Regions from separate parts of the Priestia sp. J2 genome, predicted to be linked through region 3. Evidence: a T-box and tRNA genes for the amino acid it is inferred to sense, from the RefSeq annotation. Region 3 holds a T-box; the other regions hold tRNA genes.
The links. The T-box of region 3 lies ahead of ileS (isoleucine--tRNA ligase). A T-box ahead of a tRNA ligase gene usually reads a tRNA of that ligase, here a tRNA-Ile.
Positions count from the first base shown of each region.

Region 1: it encodes a tRNA-Ile, which carries the amino acid that the T-box ahead of ileS (isoleucine--tRNA ligase) is inferred to sense. The anticodon was not compared.
Region 2: it encodes a tRNA-Ile, which carries the amino acid that the T-box ahead of ileS (isoleucine--tRNA ligase) is inferred to sense. The anticodon was not compared.
Region 4: it encodes a tRNA-Ile, which carries the amino acid that the T-box ahead of ileS (isoleucine--tRNA ligase) is inferred to sense. The anticodon was not compared.

Region 1 is NZ_CP086210.1:71,981-75,167, reverse strand. Features, by position in the region: rRNA gene rrf (5S ribosomal RNA) at 201-316, shown strand; tRNA gene LJY09_RS27455 (tRNA-Val) at 431-506, shown strand; tRNA gene LJY09_RS27450 (tRNA-Thr) at 511-586, shown strand; tRNA gene LJY09_RS27445 (tRNA-Tyr) at 595-678, shown strand; tRNA gene LJY09_RS27440 (tRNA-Gln) at 686-760, shown strand; tRNA gene LJY09_RS27435 (tRNA-Lys) at 765-840, shown strand; tRNA gene LJY09_RS27430 (tRNA-Leu) at 854-935, shown strand; tRNA gene LJY09_RS27425 (tRNA-Gly) at 955-1,029, shown strand; tRNA gene LJY09_RS27420 (tRNA-Cys) at 1,040-1,113, shown strand; tRNA gene LJY09_RS27415 (tRNA-Leu) at 1,126-1,214, shown strand; tRNA gene LJY09_RS27410 (tRNA-Arg) at 1,224-1,300, shown strand; tRNA gene LJY09_RS27405 (tRNA-Pro) at 1,305-1,381, shown strand; tRNA gene LJY09_RS27400 (tRNA-Ala) at 1,387-1,462, shown strand; tRNA gene LJY09_RS27395 (tRNA-Ser) at 1,473-1,565, shown strand; tRNA gene LJY09_RS27390 (tRNA-Asp) at 1,577-1,652, shown strand; tRNA gene LJY09_RS27385 (tRNA-Gly) at 1,664-1,737, shown strand; tRNA gene LJY09_RS27380 (tRNA-Ile) at 1,750-1,823, shown strand; tRNA gene LJY09_RS27375 (tRNA-Glu) at 1,866-1,937, shown strand; gene LJY09_RS27370 (recombinase family protein) at 2,847-3,187, shown strand, end outside.
Region 2 is NZ_CP086208.1:4,694,090-4,697,276, reverse strand. Features, by position in the region: tRNA gene LJY09_RS24350 (tRNA-Thr) at 19-94, shown strand; tRNA gene LJY09_RS24345 (tRNA-Lys) at 103-178, shown strand; tRNA gene LJY09_RS24340 (tRNA-Leu) at 193-274, shown strand; tRNA gene LJY09_RS24335 (tRNA-Gly) at 298-372, shown strand; tRNA gene LJY09_RS24330 (tRNA-Leu) at 387-475, shown strand; tRNA gene LJY09_RS24325 (tRNA-Arg) at 485-561, shown strand; tRNA gene LJY09_RS24320 (tRNA-Pro) at 566-642, shown strand; tRNA gene LJY09_RS24315 (tRNA-Ala) at 648-723, shown strand; tRNA gene LJY09_RS24310 (tRNA-Met) at 754-830, shown strand; tRNA gene LJY09_RS24305 (tRNA-Ser) at 858-950, shown strand; tRNA gene LJY09_RS24300 (tRNA-Met) at 976-1,052, shown strand; tRNA gene LJY09_RS24295 (tRNA-Asp) at 1,057-1,132, shown strand; tRNA gene LJY09_RS24290 (tRNA-Phe) at 1,141-1,216, shown strand; tRNA gene LJY09_RS24285 (tRNA-His) at 1,227-1,302, shown strand; tRNA gene LJY09_RS24280 (tRNA-Gly) at 1,314-1,387, shown strand; tRNA gene LJY09_RS24275 (tRNA-Ile) at 1,394-1,470, shown strand; tRNA gene LJY09_RS24270 (tRNA-Asn) at 1,474-1,548, shown strand; tRNA gene LJY09_RS24265 (tRNA-Ser) at 1,552-1,642, shown strand; tRNA gene LJY09_RS24260 (tRNA-Glu) at 1,663-1,734, shown strand; gene glgB (1,4-alpha-glucan branching protein GlgB) at 2,029-3,187, shown strand, end outside.
Region 3 is NZ_CP086208.1:4,075,104-4,078,290, forward strand. Features, by position in the region: gene ileS (isoleucine--tRNA ligase) at 1-1,376, opposite strand, end outside; T-box leader at 1,448-1,668, opposite strand; gene LJY09_RS21065 (DivIVA domain-containing protein) at 1,738-2,232, opposite strand; gene LJY09_RS21070 (YlmH family RNA-binding protein) at 2,317-3,090, opposite strand; gene LJY09_RS21075 (YggT family protein) at 3,142-3,187, opposite strand, start outside.
Region 4 is NZ_CP086208.1:596,123-599,309, reverse strand. Features, by position in the region: gene aceA (isocitrate lyase) at 1-36, opposite strand, end outside; gene LJY09_RS03235 (M48 family metallopeptidase) at 429-1,688, opposite strand; tRNA gene LJY09_RS03230 (tRNA-Glu) at 1,898-1,969, opposite strand; tRNA gene LJY09_RS03225 (tRNA-Asn) at 1,974-2,048, opposite strand; tRNA gene LJY09_RS03220 (tRNA-Ile) at 2,052-2,128, opposite strand; tRNA gene LJY09_RS03215 (tRNA-Gly) at 2,135-2,208, opposite strand; tRNA gene LJY09_RS03210 (tRNA-His) at 2,220-2,295, opposite strand; tRNA gene LJY09_RS03205 (tRNA-Phe) at 2,306-2,381, opposite strand; tRNA gene LJY09_RS03200 (tRNA-Asp) at 2,390-2,465, opposite strand; tRNA gene LJY09_RS03195 (tRNA-Met) at 2,470-2,546, opposite strand; tRNA gene LJY09_RS03190 (tRNA-Ser) at 2,572-2,664, opposite strand; tRNA gene LJY09_RS03185 (tRNA-Met) at 2,692-2,768, opposite strand; tRNA gene LJY09_RS03180 (tRNA-Ala) at 2,799-2,874, opposite strand; tRNA gene LJY09_RS03175 (tRNA-Pro) at 2,880-2,956, opposite strand; tRNA gene LJY09_RS03170 (tRNA-Arg) at 2,961-3,037, opposite strand; tRNA gene LJY09_RS03165 (tRNA-Gly) at 3,044-3,118, opposite strand; tRNA gene LJY09_RS03160 (tRNA-Lys) at 3,128-3,187, opposite strand, start outside.

The DNA.
Region 1 (3,187 bases), on a different replicon from region 3:
GAAGCCCCCCTCAAGATGAGATTTCCCATAGCGCAAGCTAGTAAGATCCCTGAAAGATGATCAGGTTGATAGGTCAGAGGTGGAAGCGTGGCGACATGTGTAGCTGACTGATACTAATCGATCGAGGACTTAACCAAAATTTTAAAAGCGTAAGCTTTACTCAGCCAACTGTTATCTAGTTTTGAGAGAGCAATCTCTTGTCTGGTGGCGATAGCGAAGAGGTCACACCCGTTCCCATACCGAACACGGAAGTTAAGCTCTTTAGCGCCAATGGTAGTTGGGACTTTGTCCCTGTGAGAGTAGGACGTTGCCAGGCAATGAATAAAACCCCTTATGAGTCTCTTGTAAAGAGCATAGGGGTTTTTTATTTGAAATAGTTTATTATGAGTATTCAAAATAACGCTTATTAACGCGCTTATATAGATTCTTTGGAGGATTAGCTCAGCTGGGAGAGCACCTGCCTTACAAGCAGGGGGTCGGCGGTTCGATCCCGTCATCCTCCACCATCGTGCCGGTGTAGCTCAACTGGTAGAGCAACTGACTTGTAATCAGTAGGTTGGGGGTTCAAGTCCTCTTGCCGGCACCATTTATATCGGAGGGGTAGCGAAGTGGCTAAACGCGGCGGACTGTAAATCCGCTCCTTCGGGTTCGGCAGTTCGAATCTGCCCCCCTCCACCATCTTTATTGGGCTATCGCCAAGCGGTAAGGCAACGGATTTTGATTCCGTCATGCGTTGGTTCGAATCCAGCTAGCCCAGCCATAGAGAGCCATTAGCTCAGTTGGTAGAGCATCTGACTTTTAATCAGAGGGTCGAAGGTTCGAGTCCTTCATGGCTCACCAGTTATATTTACACGCGGGTGTGGCGGAATTGGCAGACGCGCTAGACTTAGGATCTAGTGTCTTATGACGTGGGGGTTCAAGTCCCTTCACCCGCATCTTAATTTAGATAAATGCGCGGAAGTAGTTCAGTGGTAGAACACCACCTTGCCAAGGTGGGGGTCGCGAGTTCGAACCTCGTCTTCCGCTCCATATATATATTGGCGGCATAGCCAAGTGGTAAGGCCAAGGTCTGCAAAACCTTTATCACCGGTTCAAATCCGGTTGCCGCCTCCACGTATAAGTCCTGCCGGGGTGGTGGAATTGGCAGACACACAGGACTTAAAATCCTGCGGTAGGTGACTACCGTGCCGGTTCAAGTCCGGCCCTCGGCACCATTTTAATAAGCGCCCGTAGCTCAATTGGATAGAGCGTTTGACTACGGATCAAAAGGTTAGGGGTTCGACTCCTCTCGGGCGCGCCATAAACGGGAAGTAGCTCAGCTTGGTAGAGCACTTGGTTTGGGACCAAGGGGTCGCAGGTTCGAATCCTGTCTTCCCGACCATTTATGGGGCCTTAGCTCAGCTGGGAGAGCGCCTGCCTTGCACGCAGGAGGTCAGCGGTTCGATCCCGCTAGGCTCCACCATACAGTACACGGAGGAATACCCAAGTCCGGCTGAAGGGATCGGTCTTGAAAACCGACAGGGGTGTTAAAGCCCGCGGGGGTTCGAATCCCTCTTCCTCCGCCATTTTCTATTTTGGTCCCGTGGTGTAGCGGTTAACATGCCTGCCTGTCACGCAGGAGATCGCGGGTTCGATTCCCGTCGGGACCGCCACTTTAAAATATGCGGGTGTAGTTTAGTGGTAAAACCTCAGCCTTCCAAGCTGATGTCGTGAGTTCGATTCTCATCACCCGCTCCAAATCCAAGTAAAGGGCCTATAGCTCAGCTGGTTAGAGCGCACGCCTGATAAGCGTGAGGTCGGTGGTTCGAGTCCACTTAGGCCCATCATGTTTTATAGTAATTGAATTTAACTTATAAATTGATACTGGCCCGTTGGTCAAGCGGTTAAGACACCGCCCTTTCACGGCGGTAACACGGGTTCGAATCCCGTACGGGTCATCAAAAAAGCAGTTTGCATTTGCAAACTGCTTTTTTATTTCTATTAAATAAAATTAGGAGGAGATTGAATAAGAAAAGCGAAATAAGCTGTGGTAGCTTCTGCCGTAGGTTTAGTTATTTAGTTAGCGACTCCATTAGCTCTACCGAATTTAGGAGGTTCTTCTGGATCAGCAGAAGCTGCTGATGTTGAAGGAGACGTAACGGAAAAAGCGTTCTTTGAATCTGCTCAATAGTACAATGTGATGGTACTGGGTCTTTAGAGGATGATTCGAACAAACAGGTGATGACCAAAAAACGGTCAACTTTCATAGACCTTAACCGAATGGACTCTTCTGTAACGAGAAACAATGTTTAAAGATCTCCACCATTTTATGTATTAATAACTTAAAATCTTAAATAAAATATTCTCCTTAATATAAATGCCTTTATAAAAGTTGTGCTAATCTCTTTTCTTAATTGCTGAAAATTTGTATCTAATCCCCCCATTGTGTGTAAAACAAAAGTTAAATTCCTTACAGAGCGTTTCTCTGCACGTTAAAGACATATAATTTAATGTTTTTTATTAATAAATGCTGTAATTAAATAATCTCTGCATAAATTTAGACCTTTCTTCTTATCACATTAATTTAATAGGGGATATAATATCAATTTCCTATGTATTGTTCATGACATAGTTATTTGGCTAATGTTTAAATCACTAAGGAAATACTTCTATACATTTAATAAATATATAAAAGGAAAGTTCGTAAAAGTATACTTTTACGAACTTTCCTTTTATATAAGAAATCTACTGTTTTTATCGTTCGTTTAAGTAAGAAAAATAATTACGAACGTTCTCTTTATCTCATACACTTTTACGAACGTTTTTGGTAGAATAAAAAGAAGATAGACACAAAAGGGAGTATAAAAATGGAAAATAGAAAATTTGGATATATCCGTGTAAGCAGCCGAGATCAAAATGAAGGACGACAACTTCAGTCCATGGAAGAAGTGGGCATATCTCCTCGAGATATTTTCATGGATAAACAAAGTGGAAAAAATTTCAATAGAGAACAGTACCAATTACTAAAACGAATGATTCGTAAAGGAGATATTCTTTACATTCATTCACTAGATCGTTTTGGTCGTAACAAAGAAGAAATTTTACAAGAGTGGAATGCTATTACGAAAGAAATTGAGGCAGACATTGTTGTCTTGGATATGCCTTTGCTGGATACGACTCAGTATAAGGATAGTTTGGGAACCTTTAT
Region 2 (3,187 bases), 620 kb from region 3:
TTAAGTCAGAGATTGCACGCCGGTGTAGCTCAATTGGTAGAGCAACTGACTTGTAATCAGTAGGTTGGGGGTTCAAGTCCTCTTGCCGGCACCATTTTTTTCGAGCCATTAGCTCAGTTGGTAGAGCATCTGACTTTTAATCAGAGGGTCGAAGGTTCGAGTCCTTCATGGCTCACCATTTAATATTCACACGCGGGTGTGGCGGAATTGGCAGACGCGCTAGACTTAGGATCTAGTGTCTTACGACGTGGGGGTTCAAGTCCCTTCACCCGCATCTTTACTTAATTTCATATATGCGCGGAAGTAGTTCAGTGGTAGAACACCACCTTGCCAAGGTGGGGGTCGCGAGTTCGAACCTCGTCTTCCGCTCCACGTATATAAGTCCTGCCGGGGTGGTGGAATTGGCAGACACACAGGACTTAAAATCCTGCGGTAGGTGACTACCGTGCCGGTTCAAGTCCGGCCCTCGGCACCATTTTAATAAGCGCCCGTAGCTCAATTGGATAGAGCGTTTGACTACGGATCAAAAGGTTAGGGGTTCGACTCCTCTCGGGCGCGCCATAAACGGGAAGTAGCTCAGCTTGGTAGAGCACTTGGTTTGGGACCAAGGGGTCGCAGGTTCGAATCCTGTCTTCCCGACCATTTATGGGGCCTTAGCTCAGCTGGGAGAGCGCCTGCCTTGCACGCAGGAGGTCAGCGGTTCGATCCCGCTAGGCTCCACCAATTAAACTGAATAATTGTAATGAATAATATGGCGGTGTAGCTCAGCTGGCTAGAGCGTACGGTTCATACCCGTGAGGTCGTGGGTTCGACTCCCTCCGCCGCTACCATATAAGTTACATTTGTTATAAATATACGGAGGAATACCCAAGTCCGGCTGAAGGGATCGGTCTTGAAAACCGACAGGGGTGTTAAAGCCCGCGGGGGTTCGAATCCCTCTTCCTCCGCCATTTATTTATATCATATTCATATCATCGCGGGGTGGAGCAGTTCGGTAGCTCGTCGGGCTCATAACCCGAAGGTCGCAGGTTCAAATCCTGTCCCCGCAACCAAAGTGGTCCCGTGGTGTAGCGGTTAACATGCCTGCCTGTCACGCAGGAGATCGCGGGTTCGATTCCCGTCGGGACCGCCATTTTATTTGGCTCGGTAGCTCAGTTGGTAGAGCAAAGGACTGAAAATCCTTGTGTCGGCGGTTCGATTCCGTCCCGAGCCACCATTTTAAGACGGCGATTGTGGCGAAGTGGTTAACGCACCGGATTGTGGTTCCGGCATTCGTGGGTTCGATTCCCATCAGTCGCCCCATCTTAAGTAACGCGGGTGTAGTTTAGTGGTAAAACCTCAGCCTTCCAAGCTGATGTCGTGAGTTCGATTCTCATCACCCGCTCCAAATAATGGGCCTATAGCTCAGCTGGTTAGAGCGCACGCCTGATAAGCGTGAGGTCGGTGGTTCGAGTCCACTTAGGCCCACCATATTCCACAGTAGCTCAGTGGTAGAGCTATCGGCTGTTAACCGATCGGTCGTAGGTTCGAGTCCTACCTGTGGAGCCATACGGAGAAGTACTCAAGTGGCTGAAGAGGCGCCCCTGCTAAGGGTGTAGGTCGTGTAAGCGGCGCGAGGGTTCAAATCCCTCCTTCTCCGCCAGTCGTTTTAAATTTAAATATGGCCCGTTGGTCAAGCGGTTAAGACACCGCCCTTTCACGGCGGTAACACGGGTTCGAATCCCGTACGGGTCATCTTAAAAAGGTTTGCATATATGCAAACCTTTTTTTATTTGCGCTTTTTTAAAGATTAAGTAAACAGGAATAATAGTTAGGAATAATTACCATGAATTTTCAGAATAAAAAGTAAGTTTTAAGCAGGATTTTCCCTATATCATATGGAATTATTCATAAAGTAATAAAGTATGAAGAGTATGGAATAAAGAGTAATTTTAGAGAACATTTATTCTATTATATTTGTAGAAAAGGTTTATGTTTTTACTATAAAAGGGAATGAGTGGTAAGAAGCGTATATTATGTGCGTATATTATGTTTGAAGTTAAAGGGGTGGCAAAAGTGAATCTAGCGGTTCAGCCTACTGAATTTGATGTTCATTTGTATCACGAAGGAAACTTATTTCGCAGTTACTCTATTTTCGGTGCGCATCAGGTAACGGTAGAAGGAATTGAAGGCGTACGATTTTGCGTGTGGGCACCTCATGCAAAGGGTGTAAGCGTTGTAGGTGATTTTAATAAATGGAACGGTTTTCAACATTCAATGGTTAAAGTTAATGAAGAAGGTATTTGGATGACATTTATCCCTGAATTAGAACAAGGGACTATTTATAAATATGAAATCATCACACAAAGCAATCAAAAAAAATTAAAAGCAGATCCATACGCTTTCTTCAGTGAAGTGCGTCCAAACACTGCGTCTATTGTTTACTCATTGGATGGGTACAAATGGAACGACCAATATTGGCGTAGAAAGAAAAAACAGCAAAATATATATGAAAGACCACTGTGTATTTACGAGCTGCATGCAGGGTCTTGGAGGACTCATGAAGATGGCAGCCTTTATACATACAGTGAATTAGCACAGGAGCTTATTCCTTATATTGCTGAACAAGGTTTTACACATATTGAGTTATTACCAGTCATTGAGCATCCGCTCGACCGATCCTGGGGATATCAAGGAACTGGATACTATTCTGCTACCAGTCGATACGGTACACCCAAAGAGTTGATGAACTTTATAGATGAGTGTCATCAAAATAATATAGGCGTTCTTTTAGACTGGGTACCCGGGCATTTTTGTAAGGATGAACATGGTCTGTATATGTTCGATGGAGAACCTACTTATGAATACAAAAAAGAACCCGACCGTGAAAACTATGTTTGGGGAACAGCTAATTTCGATTTAGGCAAGCCTGAAGTACAAAGTTTTCTCATTTCGAACGCTTTGTTTTGGTTGGAGTACTTCCACATAGATGGATTTCGAGTAGATGCTGTAGCTAATATGCTTTATTGGCAAAATTCTTCTGGAAAAGCAGTAAATGATGGAGCTGTCAGCTTCTTAAAAAAATTGAATGAAGCTGTTTTTAAATCTGATGAAACGATATTAATGATGGCAGAAGATTCAACGGATTGGCCCCTTGTTACAGCACCTACGTATGAGGGCGGTTTAGGCTTTAATTATAAGTGGAACA
Region 3 (3,187 bases):
CCCCATGCACGTTGACGAGAAATACACCAGTCTCCGCGGTCACGCACCATGTTATAAAGTCGCGTTTCACCCCAAGTAGGCACCCATTCTGTTTTTTCTACTGCTTTTAATAAATCTTCACGGAAATCTTTAATAGACGCAAACCACTGTGCTGTTGCACGGAAAATTGTTGGTTTCTTCGTACGCCAGTCATGTGGATATGAGTGGGTAATGAAACTTAATTTTAACAGCGCGCCTTCTTCTTCTAGTTTGTCTGTAATCGGCTTATTCGCTTTATCATAGAATAATCCTTCAAATCCTGGTGCTTCATTCGTCATATGACCCTTACTATCAACTGGACAAAGAACTTCCAAACCGTATTTTTGACCAACGATAAAGTCGTCTTCCCCGTGTCCCGGTGCTGTATGAACACAGCCAGTACCAGCATCAGTCGTTACGTGATCGCCAAGAACAACTAAAGAATCACGCTTGTAGATTGGATGTTCAGCTACCACGCGTTCAAGTTCTGAACCTTTTACTGTACGAAGTGTCTTATAGTCAGCCCATTCAATTTCTTTAGCAACTGTTTCAATAAGTTCAGTTGCTACTACATATTTTGCTCCATCTGCTTCAACTACGCTGTACTGAAGCTCGGGATTGACAGCAATCCCTTGGTTAGCTGGCATTGTCCATGGTGTTGTCGTCCAAATGATGAATTTTTCATCTTGTTCAAGCACGCCTTTACCATCTTTCACATTAAACGCTACGTAAATAGAAGCTGAACGCTTGTCATAGTATTCAATTTCCGCTTCTGCTAAAGCAGATTCACTTGAAGGGGACCAGTATACAGGTTTTAATCCTTTGTAGATATAGCCTTTTTTCGCCATATCGCCAAATACTTTGATTTGCTGCGCTTCGTACTGTGGCTGAAGCGTTACATATGGATTATCCCAATCTCCGCGTACGCCTAAACGCTTGAACTGCTCACGCTGGCCGTTTACTTGTTCCCAAGCATACTGTTCGCAAAGCTTACGGAATTCAGCTACTGTCATTTCTTTGCGGTTTACTTTTTTATTTTTTGTTAAAGCCGTTTCAATTGGCAAGCCGTGTGTATCCCAGCCTGGCACATAAGGTGCGCAGAAGCCTGACATCGACTTATAGCGAACGATAAAATCTTTTAAAATTTTATTTAAGGCATGTCCCATGTGAATATCGCCATTGGCATATGGAGGTCCATCATGCAGGACGAATAGCGGACGGCCTTCCGTACGTTTTTGTACTTTTTCATAAATATTCATTTCAGCCCACTGTTCTTGCATTTTAGGCTCGCGGTTCGGTAAATTTCCACGCATCGGAAATTCAGTTTTTGGCATCAATAATGTATCTTTATATTCCATGTTTTACCCTCCAAAAAAAAACGTAAATTTCATATCTTTTTGCACCATAACAAAAAGACCTCCTCATCCCAAAAAGGGACGAGAAGGCCTCCCGCGGTACCACCCTAGTAGATTTGCTGCACGCAAATCCTCTTTGCATTCGTAACGTGAATAAACCGCCACTGCTTACTATCATCATTTCAGCAATGGTACTCTAGGGTGATTTTCACTTTTTTGTTTGTTATCGAGCTCGCACCATCCTCGATTCGCTTTGACAAACTAAAAAAGCTACTGTCCCTGTCTCCGTACTGTTTGATATGAAATTTCATCTGTTACCAAATTATATGACAACAAAACGTGAGAAGTCAAGATGATGTCTTGACTAGTCAATTTTTTCTTCTAGCGCTGGCATCTCATAATCCATCAACTGATCCCAGTCATCGCTGTTTAACATTTCAAGCTGTGCTTCAATTAACATTTTGAAACGAGTTCTAAATACTTTAGACTGCTTTTTCGTCTCCTCAATGTCCATCGCAATTTTACGAGACTTAGACAGTGCTTCATTAATAATACGGTCCGCATTTTTTTCTGCTTCTTTTATAATGAGCTTCGCTTCTTTTTCAGCGTTTCGCTTTACATCTTCCGCTGCTTCTTGAGCAATTAAAATTGATTTATTTAACGTTTCTTCGATGTTAGTAAAATGTCCAAGACGATCTGTTAATTCAGATACTCTTCCTTCTAACTCCTTTTTATCACGCATTACCAGCTCATAGTCTTTAATTACTTGGTCAAGAAACTCATTTACTTCATCTTCATCATATCCGCGAAACCCGCGATTAAACTCTTTGTTATGAATATCCAAAGGGGTTAAAGGCATCTAGGCCACCTCCGTGTTGTCTCATTACATCATTAGTAATGGTTTATTCGACATATTTTTAAAATTTCCTGCTAGTAGATTTCTTTATTTCTGCTTCCCTACAACAATTCGCCATTTTTCTTTTTTGGTTTTGCCTTCAAGTGAAACGATACGACTTCTGCCGTGGCCACGAAGCGACAAAATATCACCTTCATGACATTCAAAAGAAGGCTGTTCAATGACTTTAAAATTTACTTTTACCGCTCCATTTGCAATAAACGGCTGGACTTTTTGTCTTGATAAATTGTGAATGGTCGACAGCAAAACATCAAGCCTCATTGAAGAAACTGTATAAACGTGTTCAATCAGCTCTTCTTTTACCACATGCAGCTGCTCTCTTTGAATAGAAGAAAGTGAAACTTTGGCTTTTCCAATTGATGTTAAATTCATCTCAATATAAGAAGAAATTTCCTCTGCGGCTACAAGCTGAATATCGTCTCCCGCGACCAAAATATCGCCAAATTTTGAACGGCGCAGTCCTAAGGACATCGCCGAACCAAGAACTTGAGGATGTTCAATCGTCACAAACTTTTTAGGATAATTCAATTCGTACATATGCAACTGAAAATCTTCGCTTTCAGGCACATAGTAATCCGGATATAGCAGCGCACGCTTGCGTTCAGCAAACGGTTGTCCACCATCAAATGAAACTTGAACCTCTCCTTCAGTCCCAACAATAGCCGTCACAATCTGCTGCTCTCTTGGATCTAAAAAATCCGTTAATTTTGGGCTGTATTGATGTAGGACATCTTCTTTCCACTGAAGAACTTGATCAATAAACCCATGTTCTTCTTGCCTAAAATGTTCATAGATAGACATATTATTACTCCTACTATTGGTATGTAAAAAAGGAATCCAGCGATTCCTTTTTTAAATAAACCCCATCACATTATTAAGTGAATACACGCCTCTTTCC
Region 4 (3,187 bases), 1.6 Mb from region 3:
GTTCTCTTCAAGGTTTTTTACACGAATCTCTTTCATTCTTTATACCCCCTAATGAATTTAAAATTCTATATTCATAAAAATATAAAACGCAGCAGTGAGAATATGTCTGTTTCATGATGAAGTAAATTAGCAGTTTGCCATAGTTTTAGTAAGAACGTAGATGAAATAAGTAAATAGTTGAAGGACATGTAGTAAGACTTTGCTGAGGTGAATATACGCTGATAAGTTTGACTGCTATCTTTTCAATCACAAATAACTATTCCTCCCTATTGTTATAAAACAGTTTTTATTTTACATACGTTATTATATAACAGTACTTTCGAAAATGAAACCTCCTTTTAGAATTTTTTTCCTACTCGCAAGGAGGCTTTTCTATTAATACCTACGTATAAAAGGCTTCATATATCCTTTACTTTTTCTTATATCACTTATTCATTTCTTTCATACTTCTCAACAAATGAAATTCTTTCCAATATTGTTGGATGACCATATCGAAAAATTTTCACTAAATACGGCGGATTCACCTGGGACAGTCCTGATTTTGTTAAATCCTGAAATGTTTTAATAGCAGCTTGTTTATCTCCTGTTAAGTCCATGGCGTACGTGTCAGATTGAAGTTCATGATGACGCGACTGCATATTTGTTAAAGGACTTACAGCAAATGTGAGCACAGAAAAAATAAGTAGAATAAGCGGTAATGAATTTAAATCACTAAGAGAAGTGATTTTTAATGCTTTCCCCCATCTCTTAATCACAAAGCTAGCTAAATGTTTCGTTAGCCATAAACCTACAATCGATAAAACTAAGGCTGAAGCAATCCCTACATAAATATGTTTCTTCACATAGTGACCCATTTCGTGCGCCATGATAAACAAAATTTCACGTTCCGTCAATTTATTAAGAGTAGTATCCCATAACACAATTCTTGAATTAGAACCTATTCCCGTTACATATGCATTGAGAGAGTTCGTTTTTTCAGACATGTTTACTTCATATACATGCTTAGCAGGTATATGAGCTTCATCTGCTAAATGCAAAATTTTCGTCTCCAGCTCTTTATTCTTTAATGGATAAAAATCGTTATATAACGGATCGATAACCACTGGTTGAATAAACGTCAAAAATAGCGTAAATGGAATAGATACTAGCCACGCATACAGCCACCATCTTTTTGAAAACTTACGAATGAATGCATATAACACAGCAATCACTAAAAACATCGTGGCATAGTTCACCCAAAAATCTGTAAAAAGATCTTTCATCCATCCTTGGAAAGGTTGCGTCGTAATATGGTAAGCCGTTGAAAGCTTATAGCTAATCCAGTCCATAGGAAAAGAGTAGATCAGCAGCAGAACAGATAACCAAAATACATAAATAGCAGTTTGGAGAAGACTGAAACGACTGACGTCTTTAGACCACTTATTCACTTTCTTAGACACACCTAACACTAAAATTAAAATAAACCCTAACCACTCATATGGAATTCGGATAAAAAAGAGCGCATCTCTAATCTTTGAATATTTTTCGGTTAACATAAGTTCTCTTGCATTCATAAACGTAGCAGGATCCACGCTGGTACCTTTTAATGATTGTGGAATAGAGGTGTCACTTATATAAAATAAATACACCCATATACAAGCTGCATACACAAGAAAAACTCCGATGGACCACAAAACAAGTTTTTTCACGCATTCCCCTCCTTTTGTACAAACAGTATTCTGTTATTACTATTGTAGGTTTTTTTTCGAAATTTAGAACAAGCGTTTAGAGATGTGCCATAGGAAATGCAAATTGTGAAGAGAAAATCATAGAAAAACGAAAAATAGAGTTTATTCTTTTGTCTAAACTCTGTTTACAAACAAAAAAAGCAGTTTGCATATGCAAACTGCTTTTGAGATGACCCGTACGGGATTCGAACCCGTGTTACCGCCGTGAAAGGGCGGTGTCTTAACCGCTTGACCAACGGGCCAGTATGGCTCCACAGGTAGGACTCGAACCTACGACCGATCGGTTAACAGCCGATAGCTCTACCACTGAGCTACTGTGGAATATGGTGGGCCTAAGTGGACTCGAACCACCGACCTCACGCTTATCAGGCGTGCGCTCTAACCAGCTGAGCTATAGGCCCATTATTTGGAGCGGGTGATGAGAATCGAACTCACGACATCAGCTTGGAAGGCTGAGGTTTTACCACTAAACTACACCCGCGTTACTTAAGATGGGGCGACTGATGGGAATCGAACCCACGAATGCCGGAACCACAATCCGGTGCGTTAACCACTTCGCCACAATCGCCGTCTTAAAATGGTGGCTCGGGACGGAATCGAACCGCCGACACAAGGATTTTCAGTCCTTTGCTCTACCAACTGAGCTACCGAGCCAAATAAAATGGCGGTCCCGACGGGAATCGAACCCGCGATCTCCTGCGTGACAGGCAGGCATGTTAACCGCTACACCACGGGACCACTTTGGTTGCGGGGACAGGATTTGAACCTGCGACCTTCGGGTTATGAGCCCGACGAGCTACCGAACTGCTCCACCCCGCGATGATATGAATATGATATAAATAAATGGCGGAGGAAGAGGGATTCGAACCCCCGCGGGCTTTAACACCCCTGTCGGTTTTCAAGACCGATCCCTTCAGCCGGACTTGGGTATTCCTCCGTATATTTATAACAAATGTAACTTATATGGTAGCGGCGGAGGGAGTCGAACCCACGACCTCACGGGTATGAACCGTACGCTCTAGCCAGCTGAGCTACACCGCCATATTATTCGTTACAATTATTTAATTTCATTGGTGGAGCCTAGCGGGATCGAACCGCTGACCTCCTGCGTGCAAGGCAGGCGCTCTCCCAGCTGAGCTAAGGCCCCATAAATGGTCGGGAAGACAGGATTCGAACCTGCGACCCCTTGGTCCCAAACCAAGTGCTCTACCAAGCTGAGCTACTTCCCGTTTATGGCGCGCCCGAGAGGAGTCGAACCCCTAACCTTTTGATCCGTAGTCAAACGCTCTATCCAATTGAGCTACGGGCGCTTTATATGGAGCGGAAGACGAGGTTCGAACTCGCGACCCCCACCTTGGCAAGGTGGTGTTCTACCACTGAACTACTTCCGCTTATTAAAATGAGCCATGAAGGACTCGAACCTTCGACCCTCTGATTAAAAGTCAGATGCTCTACCAACT